Regions from separate parts of the Streptomyces sp. NPDC056835 genome, predicted to be linked through region 4. Evidence: riboswitches for the same ligand, from Rfam matches in the RefSeq annotation. Region 4 holds a riboswitch; each other region holds the start of a gene.
What was found. A riboswitch is a leader RNA that binds a small molecule or an ion and turns the genes downstream of it on or off. The one in region 4 is predicted to bind cyclic di-AMP.
Positions count from the first base shown of each region.

Region 1: it holds a riboswitch for cyclic di-AMP, as region 4 does, so the genes downstream of both, ACFRMN_RS14780 (peptidoglycan DD-metalloendopeptidase family protein) here and ACFRMN_RS34160 (M23 family metallopeptidase) in region 4, are expected to answer to the same signal.
Region 2: it holds a riboswitch for cyclic di-AMP, as region 4 does, so the genes downstream of both, ACFRMN_RS27455 (transglycosylase SLT domain-containing protein) here and ACFRMN_RS34160 (M23 family metallopeptidase) in region 4, are expected to answer to the same signal.
Region 3: it holds a riboswitch for cyclic di-AMP, as region 4 does, so the genes downstream of both, ACFRMN_RS03120 (NlpC/P60 family protein) here and ACFRMN_RS34160 (M23 family metallopeptidase) in region 4, are expected to answer to the same signal.

Region 1 is NZ_JBHUBB010000011.1:67,221-71,287, forward strand. It holds gene ACFRMN_RS14770 (STM4011 family radical SAM protein) at 1-143, shown strand, start outside; gene ACFRMN_RS14775 (SGNH/GDSL hydrolase family protein) at 133-957, opposite strand; gene ACFRMN_RS14780 (peptidoglycan DD-metalloendopeptidase family protein) at 1,126-2,187, opposite strand; cyclic di-AMP (ydaO/yuaA leader) riboswitch at 2,192-2,383, opposite strand; gene ACFRMN_RS14785 (tyrosine-protein phosphatase) at 2,801-3,613, shown strand; gene ACFRMN_RS14790 (DUF6126 family protein) at 3,675-3,875, opposite strand; gene ACFRMN_RS14795 (helix-turn-helix domain-containing protein) at 3,899-4,067, opposite strand, start outside.
Region 2 is NZ_JBHUBB010000027.1:24,027-28,093, forward strand. It holds gene ACFRMN_RS27450 (amino acid permease) at 1-397, shown strand, start outside; gene ACFRMN_RS27455 (transglycosylase SLT domain-containing protein) at 499-1,329, opposite strand; cyclic di-AMP (ydaO/yuaA leader) riboswitch at 1,334-1,522, opposite strand; gene ACFRMN_RS27460 (hypothetical protein) at 2,216-2,833, opposite strand; gene ACFRMN_RS27465 (hypothetical protein) at 2,837-3,991, opposite strand; gene ACFRMN_RS27470 (hypothetical protein) at 4,052-4,067, opposite strand, start outside.
Region 3 is NZ_JBHUBB010000002.1:143,088-147,154, forward strand. It holds gene pcrA (DNA helicase PcrA) at 1-1,756, opposite strand, end outside; cyclic di-AMP (ydaO/yuaA leader) riboswitch at 2,100-2,263, shown strand; gene ACFRMN_RS03120 (NlpC/P60 family protein) at 2,262-3,503, shown strand; gene ACFRMN_RS03125 (hypothetical protein) at 3,606-3,959, opposite strand.
Region 4 is NZ_JBHUBB010000043.1:499-4,565, reverse strand. It holds gene ACFRMN_RS34170 (M16 family metallopeptidase) at 1-967, shown strand, start outside; gene ACFRMN_RS34165 (M16 family metallopeptidase) at 985-2,367, shown strand; cyclic di-AMP (ydaO/yuaA leader) riboswitch at 2,556-2,725, shown strand; gene ACFRMN_RS34160 (M23 family metallopeptidase) at 2,739-3,515, shown strand; gene ACFRMN_RS34155 (GntR family transcriptional regulator) at 3,716-4,067, shown strand, end outside.

The DNA.
Region 1 (4,067 bases), on a different contig from region 4:
GCCCGCTGGCGGTGTGCGACTGCCATATCGGCTATGTGCATCTGGAGACACTGCCGTTGTACGACGTCTTCGCCGGAGGGGTACTGGAACGGGTCCCGGCGGGGATACGACCGGCCGGATCCGCCTCCGCGGTCAGTGCTTGAGAGGCAAGAGGTCCGGGCGCTTCGCTTCGACATGATCGCCGGAGGACTCACCGCGCAGCCGCCGCCCGATCCACGGCACCAGATATTCGCGTGCCCAGTGGATGTCGTCGCGCCGTACCTCCAGCGTCCCGCGCGGCGGCTGCGGCGGCCACGGCTGGTCCGGGTCGGCGGGCACATCGAGGCCGAGCACCTGCGCGGCGCGCAGCGCGACGCGGGTGTGCCCCTCGGGTGACAGATGCAGCCGGTCGCCGTCCCAGGCCCGCCTGTCCTGTACGGACTTGAGCGACCAGAGGTCGAGCACCGGGCAGTCGTAGCGGTCCGCGATGGCCCGCACATGGGCGGTGTAGGTGGCGATCCTGCCGCGCAGATGGCGCAGCACCGGGACGCCCCGGGTGTCGAAGCCGGTGGTCACCATGACCGTGCCGACGGCGCCGGAGAGATCGGCGACGGCCCGCTCGAAACGCTCGGCGACATCGTCGGGGTCGGTGCCTGGCCGGATGATGTCATTGCCGCCGGCGCAGAACGTCACCAGATCCGGGGCGAGTTCCTTGGCGCGCGGTATCTGTTCGTCGACGATCTGGTCGAGGAGCCGGCCGCGTACGGCGAGATTGGCGTACCGGAAATCACCGTGGACGGTGTCCGCCGTCGCACCCGAGACCGGCAGTTGGTCGGCGAGCAGGACCGCGAGCCGGTCCGCCCAGCCGACATACATCCCGTCGGGGCCCGGGTCGCCCACCCCCTCCGTGAAGCTGTCGCCGATCGCCGCGTACGACCCGAGTACGCCATTTCTTCTTGATCTCGAATCGTCTGCCACAGCACCACATCATTCCCGGCAGATGTGACCTACGCGACCGTAAGGAGGGGTTGACGCCGGGTGAGATATGCCATCGGTCAAGTTTCGGCCAAGCGGGAATAGTCGAAAAAGCCGCTGCCCGGCACGGAAAGTGCCGGGCAGCGCAATGAGCTGACGTGATCTGACGAATCAGACGTTGACACCGTTCTGCCGGAGGTAGGCCACCGGGTCGACGTCCGAGCCGTACTCGGGGCCGGTCCGGATCTCGAAGTGCAGGTGCGGTCCGGTGGAATTGCCGGTGGAACCGGAGAGTCCGATCTGCTGGCCCGCGCTGACGCTCTCGCCCGCGGAGACCTCCAGGGACGACAGGTGACCGTACTGCGAGTACATGCCGTCGCTGTGCTGGATGACGACCTGGTTGCCGTACGCACCGCCCCAGCCGGCCGTCACGACCGTGCCGTCGCTGACCGCCTTGACGGGGGTGCCCGAGGACGCCGAGAAGTCGACACCGGTGTGGTAGCCGCTGGACCAGCTGGAGCCGGAGGCGCGGTACGGCGTGGAGGTCGGTCCGTCGACCGGCGCGGTGAAGCCGGAACCGGTGCTCTGCTCCGCGGTGCCGTCGGCGGGGGCCTGCTCGGTGGTCGGGGCGGCGGACTCGTCCGTCGAACCGCTGGACGAGGAGTCGCTGGACGAAGAATCGGCGGACGAAGCGTCGGCGGACGAGGAATCGGCGGACTCGGCCGGGGAGGTGGTGTCGGCCGAGGACGTGGAGTCCGCCGAGGAATCGGCCGACGAGGAGGGCTCCGCCGGAGCCTCGGACGGCGCGCTCGCCGCTGCCCGCGCGCCGAGGGTCAGCTTCAGGCCGGGGTGGATCAGCGACGGGTTGTCGCCGACGGCCTCCCGGTTGTCCTGATACAGCCGGTGCCAGCCGCCCCGGACATGATGCTCAACGGCGATCTTGGAGAGATAGTCGCCGGCGACCACGGTGTAGGTCCTCGCGACCTTGGTGGCCACGTGGGTCACGGTCTGCTTCGTCACGGCGCGCTGCTGGGCGCCGGACAGATTCTGGGCCGTCTGCGCCGAGGTGGAGGCGGCCTGCGGAGCGGCGGCGGGGGCGGCCTTCTCCGCGGCGTGCGCGCCGGTGGCGCCGATGAGCGGAAGCGCGATGGCCGCGCCACCCGTACCCGCGGCGATGAATCCGCGCGAAATCGAATTGGTCTTGGGACGGCGGTGCTTACCCTTCGTGGGCATGGCGAATTCCTCTCCGGCGCCTGCGAGGTGAGCTGTCGGGTTCGGGCTGGAGCTGCCCGGCCGCGCATGGTGCGCGACTTCACCCCGAGCCGTCCGAACTTCCGGATCGGCGTACTACCTGGGTCCCCCGCTCCTGCCACGCGTTGATGGGTGGATGCGAATTCCAAGCGGCGGCAGGATTCGGCGATCCGCTCGGATTGAGGCTGAACGTAAGCGAGTCGGTCGGCCGGAACAAGATGCTGTTTTCCGGCGGTGACGCCCGTTCCGGATATCGCTCGGGTTATTCGGTCACCCTGCGTGGATTCCGGTCTTCAATTACCTTGCGGAGCAGCAATTCCCCCTCCCGATACCGCCACGCAACGTCACGGATATGATCCTGCTCACGGGCCGGAGCTCATCTCCCCCGCGACCGGGGCAGGTTATGCGGAATCACTCATTCCGGACAGATGGGCATGTGGGCGATATTCATCCGCGCGGCGTGTCCGAATAATGCGCTTCTGACCCTTCCGGAGCCGGGCCGATTGCCGCAGGTTGCCTGGGGAACAAATGTCGTAGGGTCGGAAGCCGACATCGTCGGCGAGCCGCGCCGACGGCAGACACGGAGGAGCACGCCGTGACGCAGCAGCTGCCGCAGGTCCCGTCGACAGAGCCCGAGTTGTCCGGCGTGCGCAACTTCCGCGATGTGGGCGGACTGCCGACCACGGACGGCCGGCGGGTGGCCTACGGCAGGCTCTTCCGCAGCGGACATCTCGCCAACGCCACCCCGGCCGATGCCGCCTTCCTCTCCTCCCTCGGCCTGCACACGATCTTCGACTTCCGCAACGCCGCCGATCTGAAGCTCGACGGCGCGGACGTGGAACTGCCCGGCGTACGCAATGTGAACCTGCCGCTCACTGATCCGGCGGACGGCGCCGAGTTCTGGCTGATGGTGCGGGACGGCGATCTCGACCAGCTGCGCTCGATCCTCTCGGACGGCAGAGCCGCGACCCGGATGATCGACTCGTACCGGACGATCATCACGGGACGCACCGCCGAGCACAGCCGCGTCCTGCACTCCCTCGCCGAGGACAGCGTCCCCGCGCTCATGCACTGCGCGGCGGGCAAGGACCGGGCGGGGCTCTCCATCGCGGTGTCCCTGCTCGCGGTCGGGGTGGAGCCCGAGGCGATCGAGGCCGACTATCTCAAGTCGAACCACCCGCACCGCCGCTACCCGATCCACCGCACCGACAACTCCCCCACCGGGATGTCCCCGGAGGTGATGGAACTGCTCAGCCCGCTCTTCGACGCTCGCGCCGAATATCTCGCGGCGGCCTTCGAGACCATCGAGAAGACCTGGGGCACCACCGACCGCTATCTGACCGAGGGGCTTGGGCTCGCCCCCGAGACCCGCGAGCGGCTTCGCACCCGCCTCCTCGACCAGAGCTGAGCAGCGGCGGGAACGGAGGGGGGACGGCGAGAGCGCCGGTAACGGCTTCGAAGGGGCGCCCCTACCCCCGCGCGCCCATCTCGAAGAGCAGATAGAGGAAGGCCGCGAAGAGATGGCCGGCGACCAGATAGGCGAAGAGCCGGATGACCAGCCCGCGGGGGAACTTCCCCTCTTCCTTCATGACATGACCGGACGCGGCGGATTCGGGCCGGCCTTCCGGTCCGTCGGCCGGGCCGGGCACGGAGTTCTCTGACTCGGACATGGTGGCAGACCTCTCTCAGCGGGTCAGCGACGATGGGCCCCGGCGCCGAGGCACAGCTCGGCGGCGGGGCTCTGCAGCAGGGTATGGACGAAGAGCAGCTCGGTCCCCTCGGGTCCGACCGCCGCGATCCGGTGCGGGGTGAGCGAGTCGAAGTGCGCGCTGTCCCCGGGGTCGAGTACGTGTACGGCGTTC
Region 2 (4,067 bases), on a different contig from region 4:
GCTGAAGGTGAGTGGCGGCGGTGTGCCCCGGCGTGCGGTCCTCGCGTCCGTGGCGTTCGGCTTCGTCTCGGTGCTGCTCAATCTCAAGTGGCCCGACTCGGTCTTCCTGTACATGCTCAACGCGGTCGGCGCGGTGCTCCTCTTCGTATGGGCCCTGATCGCCGTGTCGCAGCTGCGGCTGCGACCCCGTATCGAACGGGAGGCGCCGGAGCGGCTGGTGCTGCGGATGTGGCTCTTCCCGGGGCTGACCTGGGCCACGCTCGCCGCGATGGCGGTCGTGTTCGGCCTGATGCTGACGAATGACGCGGCACGCCCACAGCTGCTGTGGTCCCTGGGCGCGACGGCGCTCGTCCTGGCGGCGGCGGGGGTACGGGAGCTGCGCGCGCGGCGCGCCTGAGCCCGGGACGCGGGAACGCGGGAACGCGCGCACGCGGAACGCGGCGGGCCGGACCGGCCCTGAGGGCTGGTCCGGCCCGCCGCGAGCGGTGTGCGGGCCTGTCAGTAGGGGCCGTTCACGTTGTCGATCGAGCCGTACCGGTCGGCCGCGTAGTTGGACGCGGCGGTGATGTTGGCGACCGGGTCGTAGCTGTCCGTCGACGTACCGGGCACGTGGTAGGCCTGGAACGTGGGGTCGATGACCTGCAGGAGCCCCTTGGACGGGGTACCGGCGGCGGCGTTGGAGTCCCAGTTGTTGATGGCCCACGGGTTGCCCGAGGACTCGCGCATGATGTTGCGGTAGATGCCGTCGTACGAGCCGGGGATGCCGTGCGCCGCCATGACGTCCAGCGACTCCTGGATCCAGCCGTCCAGGTTGTCGGCGTACGTCGTCGTGGCCGCCGCGGTGGCGTCGGCGCCCGTATCGGCCGTGGCGCTCTCGTCAGGCGCCGACGTGGCCTGCTCGTCGGCGGTGGAGTCGCCGGTCGAGTCCGCGCTGGAGTCGGCGGTCGAGTCTGCCGGGGTCTGCGAGTCGGACCCCGTACCGAGCGTCAGTGTGAGACCGGGGAGGATAAAGCACGGGTCGCCGCCGATGACGTCGCGGTTGTCCTCGTAGAGCTGCTGCCAGCCGCCGCTCAGCGAGTACTCGTCCGCGATCTTGGACAGCGAGTCCCCCCAGACCACGGAGTAGGTCGCCGGGGTTTCCGTCTGGACGGTGGCGGCCGGGGTCAGGGTCACCTTTGCGGTGGCGGCGGTGTGCGCCGACGGGGCCGCTTCCGCGGTGGTGGCGGCCAGCAGGGGGAAGGCGAGTACGGCACCGCCCGTGCCCGCGGTGACGAGACCTCTGGCGACGGGGCTGTTCTTGGGACGACGGTGCTTAGCCTTTGAGGCCATGACGAATTCCTCTCCTGCGCCTGCGAGGTGAGCTGTCGGGTTCGGACTGGAGATGCCCGGCCGCACTGTGAACGCGGCTTAACCCCAAGCCGGTCCGGAGTACGGATCGGCGACTTACCTGGGTCCCCCGCTCCTGCCGGACGTGGGTGGGTGTGGGGCTCCGGACAGCGGCAGGATTCGGCGTTCCATCCGGAGTGACGAGAACGTAAGCGAGGACGCCCGGACGAAACAAGCCCTGAATTCACAACGGAATCCAATTCGTGAATCCGGCCCGAAATGATCTCGTTATCGGCCCGATACCGGGGAACTCAACTCGCCTTCCCCGCGCGCGAAATGGACGAGGAGGCGGGCCCGCGACCGGGAACTTACGTGACACACATCACGCCCATGACGGAAATGTCCAGGTCACGACACCGAGCAGAGCATGGAAAGCCGCGTAAACGCTACATAAATGGACTTCGGGGAGAACAGACATAAATCGCCCATAAAGGCGTGATGTGGCCTGGTCGGTCCGACCTCGACAGTCCCACCCATGACCGGAAATGCGGGCGCCTCACAAGGGCCGCCGTATCGCGCATGATCGCGTAATTCGGAAGCCGCCCTTGGCGGCCTCTCGCGAACCCCTGCGGCCCCCGTGCGAGCCGCTTCTCGCGGCCATTGAACCGCTCAACGCCATCGAATTGGCGGAGCCGTGCGCGTTTCTGACCTTCTATCGTTTCCGAACACGGGCGGGCCACGTGTCAGTTCCGTGGCAGCCTTTCACCGAAGAGTGGATCGAAAGCGACGACCACCCCTTCGGCAAAAGGCAGTTCGCGGCCGAAGGGGGAGCGTGGTCCAGTCCCACGCTCCCCCTTCGGCCGCCTGCGCGCACAGCGCGCGTTCCGCGCTATATGCCCAACTCGGCGAGCCGGCGCGCCGGTTCGTTGCGCCGCCAGGCGATGACCAGGAAGGCGATCAGCCCGAGGACGGGCAGGGCGCAGACGCTCCAGCTCAGCGACAGGGGCGGGCCCGGCTGGTCGAGGACGGTCAGGTGCTTGAGGGTCCCCGTGCCATGACCCTCGGGGCCGTCGATGGCGAAGGTGAGCGCCACGTCGCCCGGGTCGGGGAAGGACTTGATGTCCAGACCCCAGACATCGAGTTTGCGGGGGTGGCGCGCCAGCGGGGTGACGCGGTCACCGGAGTCGAGGCCGGTGGCGTCACGGGTGAGCGTGCCCGATTTGCCCGCTATCCCTCCTTCGGGGGCGAAGGTGAAGTCCAGCGACTGCATGGCACGCAGCGGCCAGGTGGAGAACCCGATGGTCAGGCTGTACGGGCCCGCCTGGACGCGTTCGGTGTGCACGATCCCGACTGGCTCGTAGGCGGCGGCCGGCGTGGCCGACGCGAAGAGCAGGGCCGCCACCGCGGACAGCGCGAGGACCAGGGAGCGTACGCGGCGGGCCGGGGGCCGGGGAGTGGTGGTGCGTGAGGACGGCGCCGGGGCGGGGCCGGTGAGATGGCTGTGCACGGATCAGTTGCCTTCCGGGCTTGAGGTCGGGGTATTGGCGCGCAGGATGACGGCGAAGCGCGCGCCGAGGAAGCCGGCGAGGGCGCCGAAGGCCAGGCCCACGACGGCGGCGGCCAGCAGACCGGCGGCGTCGGGAGTGCCGGAATCACCGAGCAGGGACTTCTGGAGGAGCACCGAGACGCTGATCACCAGTCCGCCGGACGCGCCCAGAAGCTGGGGCAGCCACCGGTTCGACCAGCCACGCGTCGAGCCCAGCCACAGCAGCGTTTCGATGACAGCCGCCGCCAGGAGCATGAACATGGGGATGCTCGCGGGCAGTTCCGGAGCCTGGTTGCCGAGGTTGTCGCGCAGCGGCAGGCCCTGCGAGGCGGCGTAGACATGAGAGGCCCAGGGGGAGAACCACCACAGGAAGCCCTGGATGGCGGCGAGGGTGGCGCTGATGGCGAGGACGGCTCCCCGGCCGAGGGTGAGCCCTCCCATGATGACCAGGAGGACGGCGAAGAAGACGGTACCCGCGACGACCGGTTCGAAGGGCAGGGGCAGGGCGGCGAAGGCGTTGGTGGTGATGGGGCTGAACGTCATCAGGACAGGGATGCTGACGATCAGTCCGACCCGGCCCCAGCGTTCCGCGCGGGCCGCGGCGAAGACGATGACGCTGCCGACCATCGTGAGCGAGATCGAGACGAACAGCCCGACGTGCGGTGGTGAGTCGAGTACGGCGTCGAATCCGTACAGGGAGTGCCACCACAGATCCAGCAGCCCGTAGAGCAGGAAGAGCGCACCGCCCGTCCCGGCGACCAGATACCCCAGGGGCGCCGTGAAGGTCCCGCCGAACACCCGGACGGGGCTGCCGCCGACGGCTCGCTCGGCCGGGCGTCCCGCGCGCTGCGCGGCGGTGGCGCGCACCACCATGACCAGGCTGGTGAGACCGGCGACGGCGCTGCCGGAGTACAGCAGGAGATGGGAGAGGGTGAAGAAGGTGTCCGGGCCGACGTCGACGTGCCATTGGACGTCCCAGCTGATGCCGATCAGTGACACCAGCGTGCCGGCCAGTACGAGGTAGGCGCCGAGGACGCCCGGCTGCCCGTACGTCCGGACGAGGCCCGCGCGGCGTGGCGGGGCCAGGTCGTGGGGAACGGTTGCGGAGATGGGGTTCATCGCGGCTTCTTTCCGGTGGGGGGGTGGGTCGTCGGTCGCGTACGGGGGTAACGAGGCCGCTCAGCCGGTGACGGTG
Region 3 (4,067 bases), on a different contig from region 4:
CCGCGGCCAGTTCCTGAAGGTTCTCGATACGCGTCTCGTCCTGCGGATCGGTCGACGCCTGCAACTCGGCCAGATAGCCGGTCCGTTCGAGCACGGCCTCCAGGATCGTCGCGGGCCCGGCGCCGGACTCGACGACCGTACGCAGCTCCTCCATCAGCGTGTTGAACCGCTTGACGGCGTTGGCCGAGCGGGCGGCCATTCCATACGCCTCGTCCACCCGCCGCAGCGCCTGCGGGAAGGTGATCTTCTCGCGCAGCGCGAGGGCGTCGATCATCGCTTCCGCGCGGTCCCCGATGCCGCGCTTGGGCACATTGAGGATCCGGCGCAGCGGGACATTGTCCTCGGGGTTGGCCAGAACGCGCAGATAGGCGAGCACATCGCGGACCTCCTTGCGCTCGTAGAAGCGCACTCCGCCGACGACCTTGTAGGGCAGGCCGACCCGGATGAAGATCTCCTCGAAGACGCGGGACTGCGCGTTCGTACGGTAGAAGACCGCGACATCGCCCGCCTTGGCCTCGCCCGCGTCCGTCAGCCGGTCGATCTCGTCGGCGACGAACTGCGCCTCGTCGTGCTCCGTGTCCGCGACGTAGCCGGTGATCTGGGCGCCGGCGCCGGCCTTCGTCCACAGATTCTTCGGCCGGCGGCTCTCGTTGCGCTCGATGACCGCGTTGGCGGCGCTCAGGATCGTCTGCGTGGAGCGGTAGTTCTGCTCCAGCAAAATAGTCGTCGCGTCCGGGTAGTCCTCCTCGAACTGGAGGATGTTACGGATCGTGGCGCCCCGGAAGGCGTAGATCGACTGGTCGGCGTCGCCGACGACACACAGCTCGGCCGGGTCGTGCTCCTCGCCGGAGGGGCCCACCAGCTCGCGTACGAGCGTGTACTGAGCGTGGTTGGTGTCCTGGTACTCGTCCACCAGGACATGCCGGAAGCGCCGCCGGTAGTGCTCGGCGACATCGGGGAACGCCTGGAGCAGATGGACGGTGGTCATGATGATGTCGTCGAAGTCCAGCGCGTTGGCCTCGCGCAGCCGCGCCTGGTACATCCGGTAGGCCTCGGCGAGCATCTTCTCGAAGCCGTCGGTGGCCTGGTCGGCGAAGGTCTCCTCGTCGATCAGCTCGTTCTTCAGATTCGAGATCTTGGCGCTGAAGGACTTCGGCGGGTAACGCTTGGGGTCGAGGTCCAGATCGCGGCAGACCAGGGCCATCAGACGCTTGGAGTCGGCGGCGTCGTAGATGGAGAACGACGAGGTGAACCCGAGCCTCTTCGACTCGCGCCGCAGGATCCGTACGCAGGCGCTGTGGAACGTCATGACCCACATGGCGTTGGCGCGCGGGCCGACGAGCTGGCCGACGCGCTCCTTCATCTCGCCCGCGGCCTTGTTGGTGAACGTGATCGCCAGTATCTGACCGGGATGGACGTCGCGGCTACCCAGCAGATACGCGATCCGGTGGGTCAGCACCCGGGTCTTGCCCGACCCGGCCCCGGCCACGATGAGCAGCGGCGAGCCGGTGTGCACGACGGCCGCGCGCTGCTCCTCGTTCAGCCCTTCGAGCAGCGCGGCGGGATCCACGACCGTGCGCGGGGCGCCGTCGCGGTGGTACTGGTCCCGCACCGGAGGCGCGTCGTAGGCACCCTGGAAGAGGTCGTCGGGCACCTGCTCCGGTGCGTGCTCGGCGTCGTCCTCGGGCGGCGGTGGATGCTCGTCGCCGAAGGGCTGGAGGTCCGCCAGGAAACTGTCGTCAAAGAGGCTGCTCATCGCTTTCCGAGTCTAGGCGGCCCCACTGACACTCGGTGCCCGCCTCCGGAATTCCCCGGCCCCGCCACCCTCGCCGTCCCCTCGCCGTCCCCATCCCCGTCACCATCGCCGTCATCGCCGCCATCGCCGTCATCGCCGTCATCGCCAAGGGGATCACCACGGGCGGCGCCTCGGTCACTCATCGTGGCGGTCAGGCGTCACCGATCCGTTTCACACATCGCACGCGCAAATGGTCACGAAAATGTATCGGGCATATCGGCCATCGACCTTCACACCAGCACCACACTTTGGCTAGCGTGCTCGATCAGGCAGCCCGTACCCCCAACGGCGACCCACGCCAAGCGGGCGGCCCACGCCGAATTCGGACTTTCCCCAAGGAAGTTCGAAACCGGGGACCCACACAGAACAACCGGGGTGAATCGGGCCTTTCGCTCAAGGTCCGTAGGGCAGCCTTCCGTTCCGCCCGAACCCGACAGCTAACCCGGTAGGCGGTCCACGGAAGGAGATGCAGACCTTGGCGTCGCATCGCAAGCCGCGCAGCCTCAGCGGAGTACGTACCGCCTCTCCCGCCGTCGGGATCACGACAGCCGCGCTCGCCTCGGTCACGTTGCTCTCGGCGCAGAGCGCGAGCGCCACACCCGTCGAGCCGAAGCCGTCCATCGAAGAGGTACAGAAGAAGGTCGACGATCTGTACCGCCAGGCCGGAAGTGAGACACAGAAGTACAACCGGGCGAAAGAGACCACGCAGAAGCAGAAGCGCGCGGTCGACCGGGTGCTCGACGAGGTCGCCAAGCGCGCGGACAAGCTGAACGAGGCCCGGCGTACGCTCGGCTCGTTCGCGGCCGCGCAGTACCGGGAAGGCGCGGTCACCCCGACCGCCGCCCTGCTCTTCGCGGACAGCCCGCAGGCGTTCTTCGAGCAGAAGCAGGTGACGGACCGGCTGACGGAGCGTCAGCGCGGTGTCCTCACCGACTACCAGACACAGCAGGCCGCCGCCGCGAAGAAGCGGGCTCAGGCGTCGAAGGACCTGGAGTCGCTCACCGCCTCGCAGGCCGCGCTGCGTACCAGCAAGCAGAACGTGCAGCAGAAGCTCGGCGCGGCGCGTGCGCTGCTGTCGCGGCTGACCAAGGAGGAGAAGGCGCGGCTGGCCGCGCTGGAGCGCAAGAAGGAAGAGGAGGCCCGCCGCAAGGCGGAGGCGCGGGCGAAGCTGGAGGCCCGCGCGAAGGAGGAGGCCGAGCGCAAGCGCGAGGAGCAGCAGGCCAAGACCCCGTCGACCGGTACGGGCACGGGCACGGGCTCCGGGACGGGCTCAGGTCAGAGCGGCACAGGCGCGGGTACGGGCACGGGCGCGGGAACCGGCACGAGCGGCGGCACCGGAACCTCGGACGGCAGCTACGCCACCAAGGCCGCCAAGGTCCTCTCCTTCGCCCGCGCCCAGATAGGCAAACCGTACGTCTGGGGCGCCACAGGCCCCAGCTCGTACGACTGCTCGGGCCTGACCCAGGCCGCCTGGAAGGAGGCGGGCGTGGAGCTGCCGCGCACCACCGGGGAACAGGTGAAGGCCGGCACGCGCGTCGCGACCGAGGATCTGCTCCCCGGTGACCTGGTCTTCTTCTACGACGACATCAGCCACGTCGGGATCTACATCGGCGACGGCATGATGATCCACGCCCCGAAGCCGGGCGCGAACGTCCGCGAGGAGTCGATCTACTACATGCCGATCTACGGAAGTATCCGCCCCGCCTGACGGGCGGCGTGCGGAACGCGCGAGCCGGGTGCCGCGCGCGGCACGCGCGAGCCGCGAGCCGGGGGCCGGGGCCGGAAGCGAGGACCGGCCCCCGTCGCCGTGTCAGGTCCAGAGCGTGGCGATGAAGATGTTGGCCATCGTCAGCCCGCCCACCGCGCCGAACAGCGGCTTCGGGGCGGTCTCGTCATCGCGCTTCACGTACACCACGGCCAGGATCACGACCAGCACCGCGAGCTTGATGCCGATCTTGATGTTGTTCACCGTCTGGTCGTCGGCCTGGTTGAGGCCCACCAGGGCCACTCCCGTGACGAGCATCGTCAGCGCGCCGTGCAGCATCGCCTTGTTGAAGCGGGCCGTCCCCGTACTCATCGACTTCATCTGGGTGAGGAAGCCGCCGAGCAGCGACGCTATGCCGATGATGTGAAGCGCGACGAAGACATTGATGAGTACGTCCATGCCCGGAGCCTATCGAGGGCCATATCACCACCTGACGGCGAGGTGGTGCGCTGTTCCGATATCGGTCGGGTCCGGACAGAAAGACGTTCCGGGGCCGCGATCATGCCG
Region 4 (4,067 bases):
GGAGAACCAGCGGGACGTCGTCAAGAACGAGCGCCGCCAGCGGTACGACAATGTGCCCTACGGTACGGCCTTCGAGCGGCTGACCGCGCTCGCGTACCCCGAGGGCCATCCGTACCACCACACCCCGATCGGCTCGATGGCCGACCTGGACGCGGCGACCCTGGAGGACGCCCGCGCGTTCTTCCGTACGAACTACGCGCCGAACAACGCGGTGCTCTCGGTCGTCGGCGACATCGACCCCGAGCAGACGCTCGCCTGGATCGAGAAGTACTTCGGCTCGATCCCGTCCCACGACGGCAAGCAGCCGCCGCGCGACGGCTCGCTCCCCGGCATCATCGGTGAGCAGCTGCGCGAGGAGATCCACGAGGAGGTCCCGGCGCGCGCGCTGATGGCCGCCTACCGGCTGCCGCACGACGGCACCCGCGAGTGTGACGCCGCGGATCTGGCGCTGACCGTCCTCGGCGGCGGCGAGTCCTCCCGGCTCCACAACCGGCTGGTGCGCCGCGACCGGACCGCGGTCGCCGCGGGCTTCGGGCTGCTGCGCCTGGCGGGCGCGCCCTCCCTCGGCTGGCTGGACGTGAAGACGTCCGGCGGAGTCGAGGTCCCGGAGATCGAGAGCGCGGTCGACGAGGAGCTGGCACGCTTCGCCGCCGAGGGCCCGACCGCGGAGGAGATGGAGCGGGCCCAGGCGCAGCTGGAGCGCGAGTGGCTGGACCGGCTCGGTACGGTCGCCGGCCGCGCCGACGAGCTGTGCAGGTTCGCCGTGCTCTTCGGTGACCCGCAGCTGGCGCTGACCGCCGTGACCCGCGTCCTGGACGTCACCGCCGAAGAGGTACGAGCCGTCGCCGCGGCGCGGCTGCGCCCCGACAACCGCGCGGTGCTGGTCTACGAGCCGGTCACCGCCGACGGCGACGACGCCTCCGCCGATGAAGACGAGACCGACGAGCACGAGGGGGCGGACCAGTGAGCGACGCTGCCGTGACCATGGACTTCCACCCGCGTCCGACGGCCGGCGAGGCCAGGCCCTGGGCCTTCCCCGCCCCCGAGCGCGGCGCTCTCGACAACGGCCTGACGGTGCTGCGCTGCGACCGTCCCGGACAGCAGGTGGTGGCGGTCGAGATCAATCTCGACGCCCCGCTGGACGCCGAGCCCGAAGGGCTCGACGGCATCGCCACGATCATGGCGCGGGCGTTCTCCGAGGGCACCGACAAGCACAGCGCCGAGGAGTTCGCCGCGGAGCTGGAGCGCTGCGGCGCCACGCTCGACGCGCACGCCGACCACCCGGGCGTCCGGCTCTCCCTGGAGGTCCCCGTCTCCCGGCTGCCCAAGGCGCTGGGCCTGCTCGCCGAGGCGCTGCGGGCGCCCGCCTTCGCGGACAGCGAGGTCGAGCGGCTGGTACGCAACCGCCTCGACGAGATCCCGCACGAGACCGCCAACCCGGGCCGCCGCGCCGCCAAGCAGCTCTCCAAGGAGCTGTTCCCGGCATCCTCGCGCATGTCACGGCCGCGCCAGGGCACCGAGGAGACGGTGGAGCGCATCGACTCCGCGGGCGTGCGCGCCTTCTACGAGGCGTACGTACGCCCCGCCACCGCCACCGCCGTGATCGTCGGTGATCTCACCGGTGTCGATCTGGACGAGGTCCTTGCCGACACCCTCGGCACCTGGACGGGCGACACCGTCGCACCCCGTCCCGTACCGCCCGTGACCGCCGACGACACGGGCCGCGTGGTGATCGTGGACCGGCCCGGCGCCGTGCAGACCCAGCTGCTGATCGGCCGCATCGGCGCCGACCGGCACGACCGGGTCTGGCCCGCCCAGGTCCTCGGCACGTACTGCCTGGGCGGCACCCTCACCTCCCGGCTCGACCGCGTGCTGCGCGAGGAGAAGGGCTACACCTACGGTGTCCGGGCCTTCGGCCAGGTGCTGCGCTCCTCGGCACCCGACGCCCCGGGCGGTGCGACCGGCGCGGCGATGCTCGCCATCAGCGGCTCCGTGGACACCGCGTCCACCGGCCCGGCGCTCGACGACCTCTGGACGGTGCTGCGCACCCTCGCGGCCGAGGGACTGACCGACGCCGAGCGCGATGTGGCCGTTCAGAACCTGGTGGGGGTGGCCCCGCTGAAGTACGAGACGGCGGCCTCCGTCGCGGGCACGCTGGCCGACCAGGTCGAGCAGTTCCTCCCGGACGACTTCCAGGCGCAGCTGTACGCGCGGCTGGCCGAGACCGGCACCGTCGAGGCGACGGCCGCGGCCGTCAACGCCTTCCCGGTGGACCGGCTCGTCACCGTGCTCGTCGGTGACGCCGCCCAGATCAAGGAGCCGGTCACGGCTCTCGGGATCGGTGAAGTGACGGTCGTCACCGGCTGATCCGGCCTCTCCATGGAACCCCGGCGGCTTCGGCCGCCGGGGTTTCCCTTTATGTCCCTCTTTGTTGGGGAGAGTGGCTGTATGCCCTGTGGTGTGCGCTACAAAGGGGCCTGTCTGTTTGGTGATTGAAAGACGACCCGCTTAACGTCGGTCCGGCTGTCCGCCAGTTACGCCGCGTCCGCGGCACCGGACAGTCATCGCCGAGTCCCCGCCAGGCGCGAGCCCGGGGAGCCGGGGACCCATGAAGTCCCTGGGGTGAATCGGACGGCCTTCGCGGCTCGATCGCGTGGAGGGGTCCGTAGGAGACCTTCCTGCTCCGAACCCGTCAGCTAACCCGGTAGGCGAGAAGGAAGGAAAGGACCAGCCACTCCATGGCGTTCACCCGTGCCACCGGGAAGCATCGTGCCCGCGGCCGCAGGATCCGCGGGAGCGCGAAGGTCGCGGGCGCCGCGACGCTCACCGCCACCGGCGTCATCAGCACCCTCGCCGCTTCCCCGGCGCTCGCCGCCGACACCGACGTGGCCGCCGCCCGGCAGACCGGGCTGATCCAGGCCCTGGTTATCAACGACTCCCTCGCCGGCACCATCGACGCCCAGGCCGACGCGCAGCGTCTGGCCGCCGCCGAGGCCAGGGCGAGGGCCGCGGCGAAGGCGGAGGCGGCGCGCAAGGCGGAGGCCCGCGCCCAGGAGATCCGCGCCGAGAAGGAGCGCGCGGCGCGGGCCGCGGAGCGCGAGCGCCTCAACGCCTTCCAGCTCCCCATCGCCGGCTCGTACGTCACGACCGGGTACCGGGCGGGCGGCTCGCTCTGGTCCTCGGGCAGCCACTCGGGTGTCGACTTCCGCGCCGCCTCCGGCACATCCGTCGTGGCCGTGGGGGCGGGCACCGTGGTCGAGGCGGGCTGGGGCGGCTCGTACGGCAACAACATCGTGCTGCGGATGAGCGACGGCACGTACACCCAGTACGGCCACCTCTCCTCGATCGGCGTCGCCGTCGGCCAGAGCGTCACCCCGGGACAGCGGATCGGCTTCTCGGGCGCGACCGGCAACGCCACCGGGCCGCACCTCCACTTCGAGGCCAGGACGGGCCCCGACTACGGCTCGGACATCGACCCCGTCGCGTATCTGCGCGCGCACGGCGTGAACGTCTGACCACTCCGCCCACCCGAAGGCCCCGGCGCACCGCCGGGGCCTTCGGCGTTCCGCCCGCCCCCGCCCCCGGCCACGCTCCGCTGGCCAAAAGATATCCATGGATTACGGGCACCCATCGGAAATTCTCGATGACTGCAATAGAGTCACGGAACAGGCGTCAATCGGCAGCGTTTCGCGCGGATTAAGGCGGAGGTTCGGACATGCGCATTCCCGCGCACTCGGTATGCACGGCGATTCGCGACGACATCATCTCCGGCGTATTCGAACGTGGCAGCCGGCTCACGGAGGAGCAGCTGGCACGGCGCTACGGCGTCTCCCGCGTCCCGGTGCGCGAGGCCCTGCGCACGCTGGAGTCGGAGGGCTTCGTGACCACCCGCCGCCATGTCGGCGCCTGTGTGGCCGAGCCCACGGAGCAGGAGGCGGCGGACCTGCTTGAGGTGCGGCTGCTGCTGGAGCCGCTGGGCGCCGCGCGCGCCGCCCAGCGCCGTACGGAAGCCCATCTCAAGGTCCTGCGTGGCCTGGTCAGACTGGGTCAGGAGCGGGCCCGCAGAG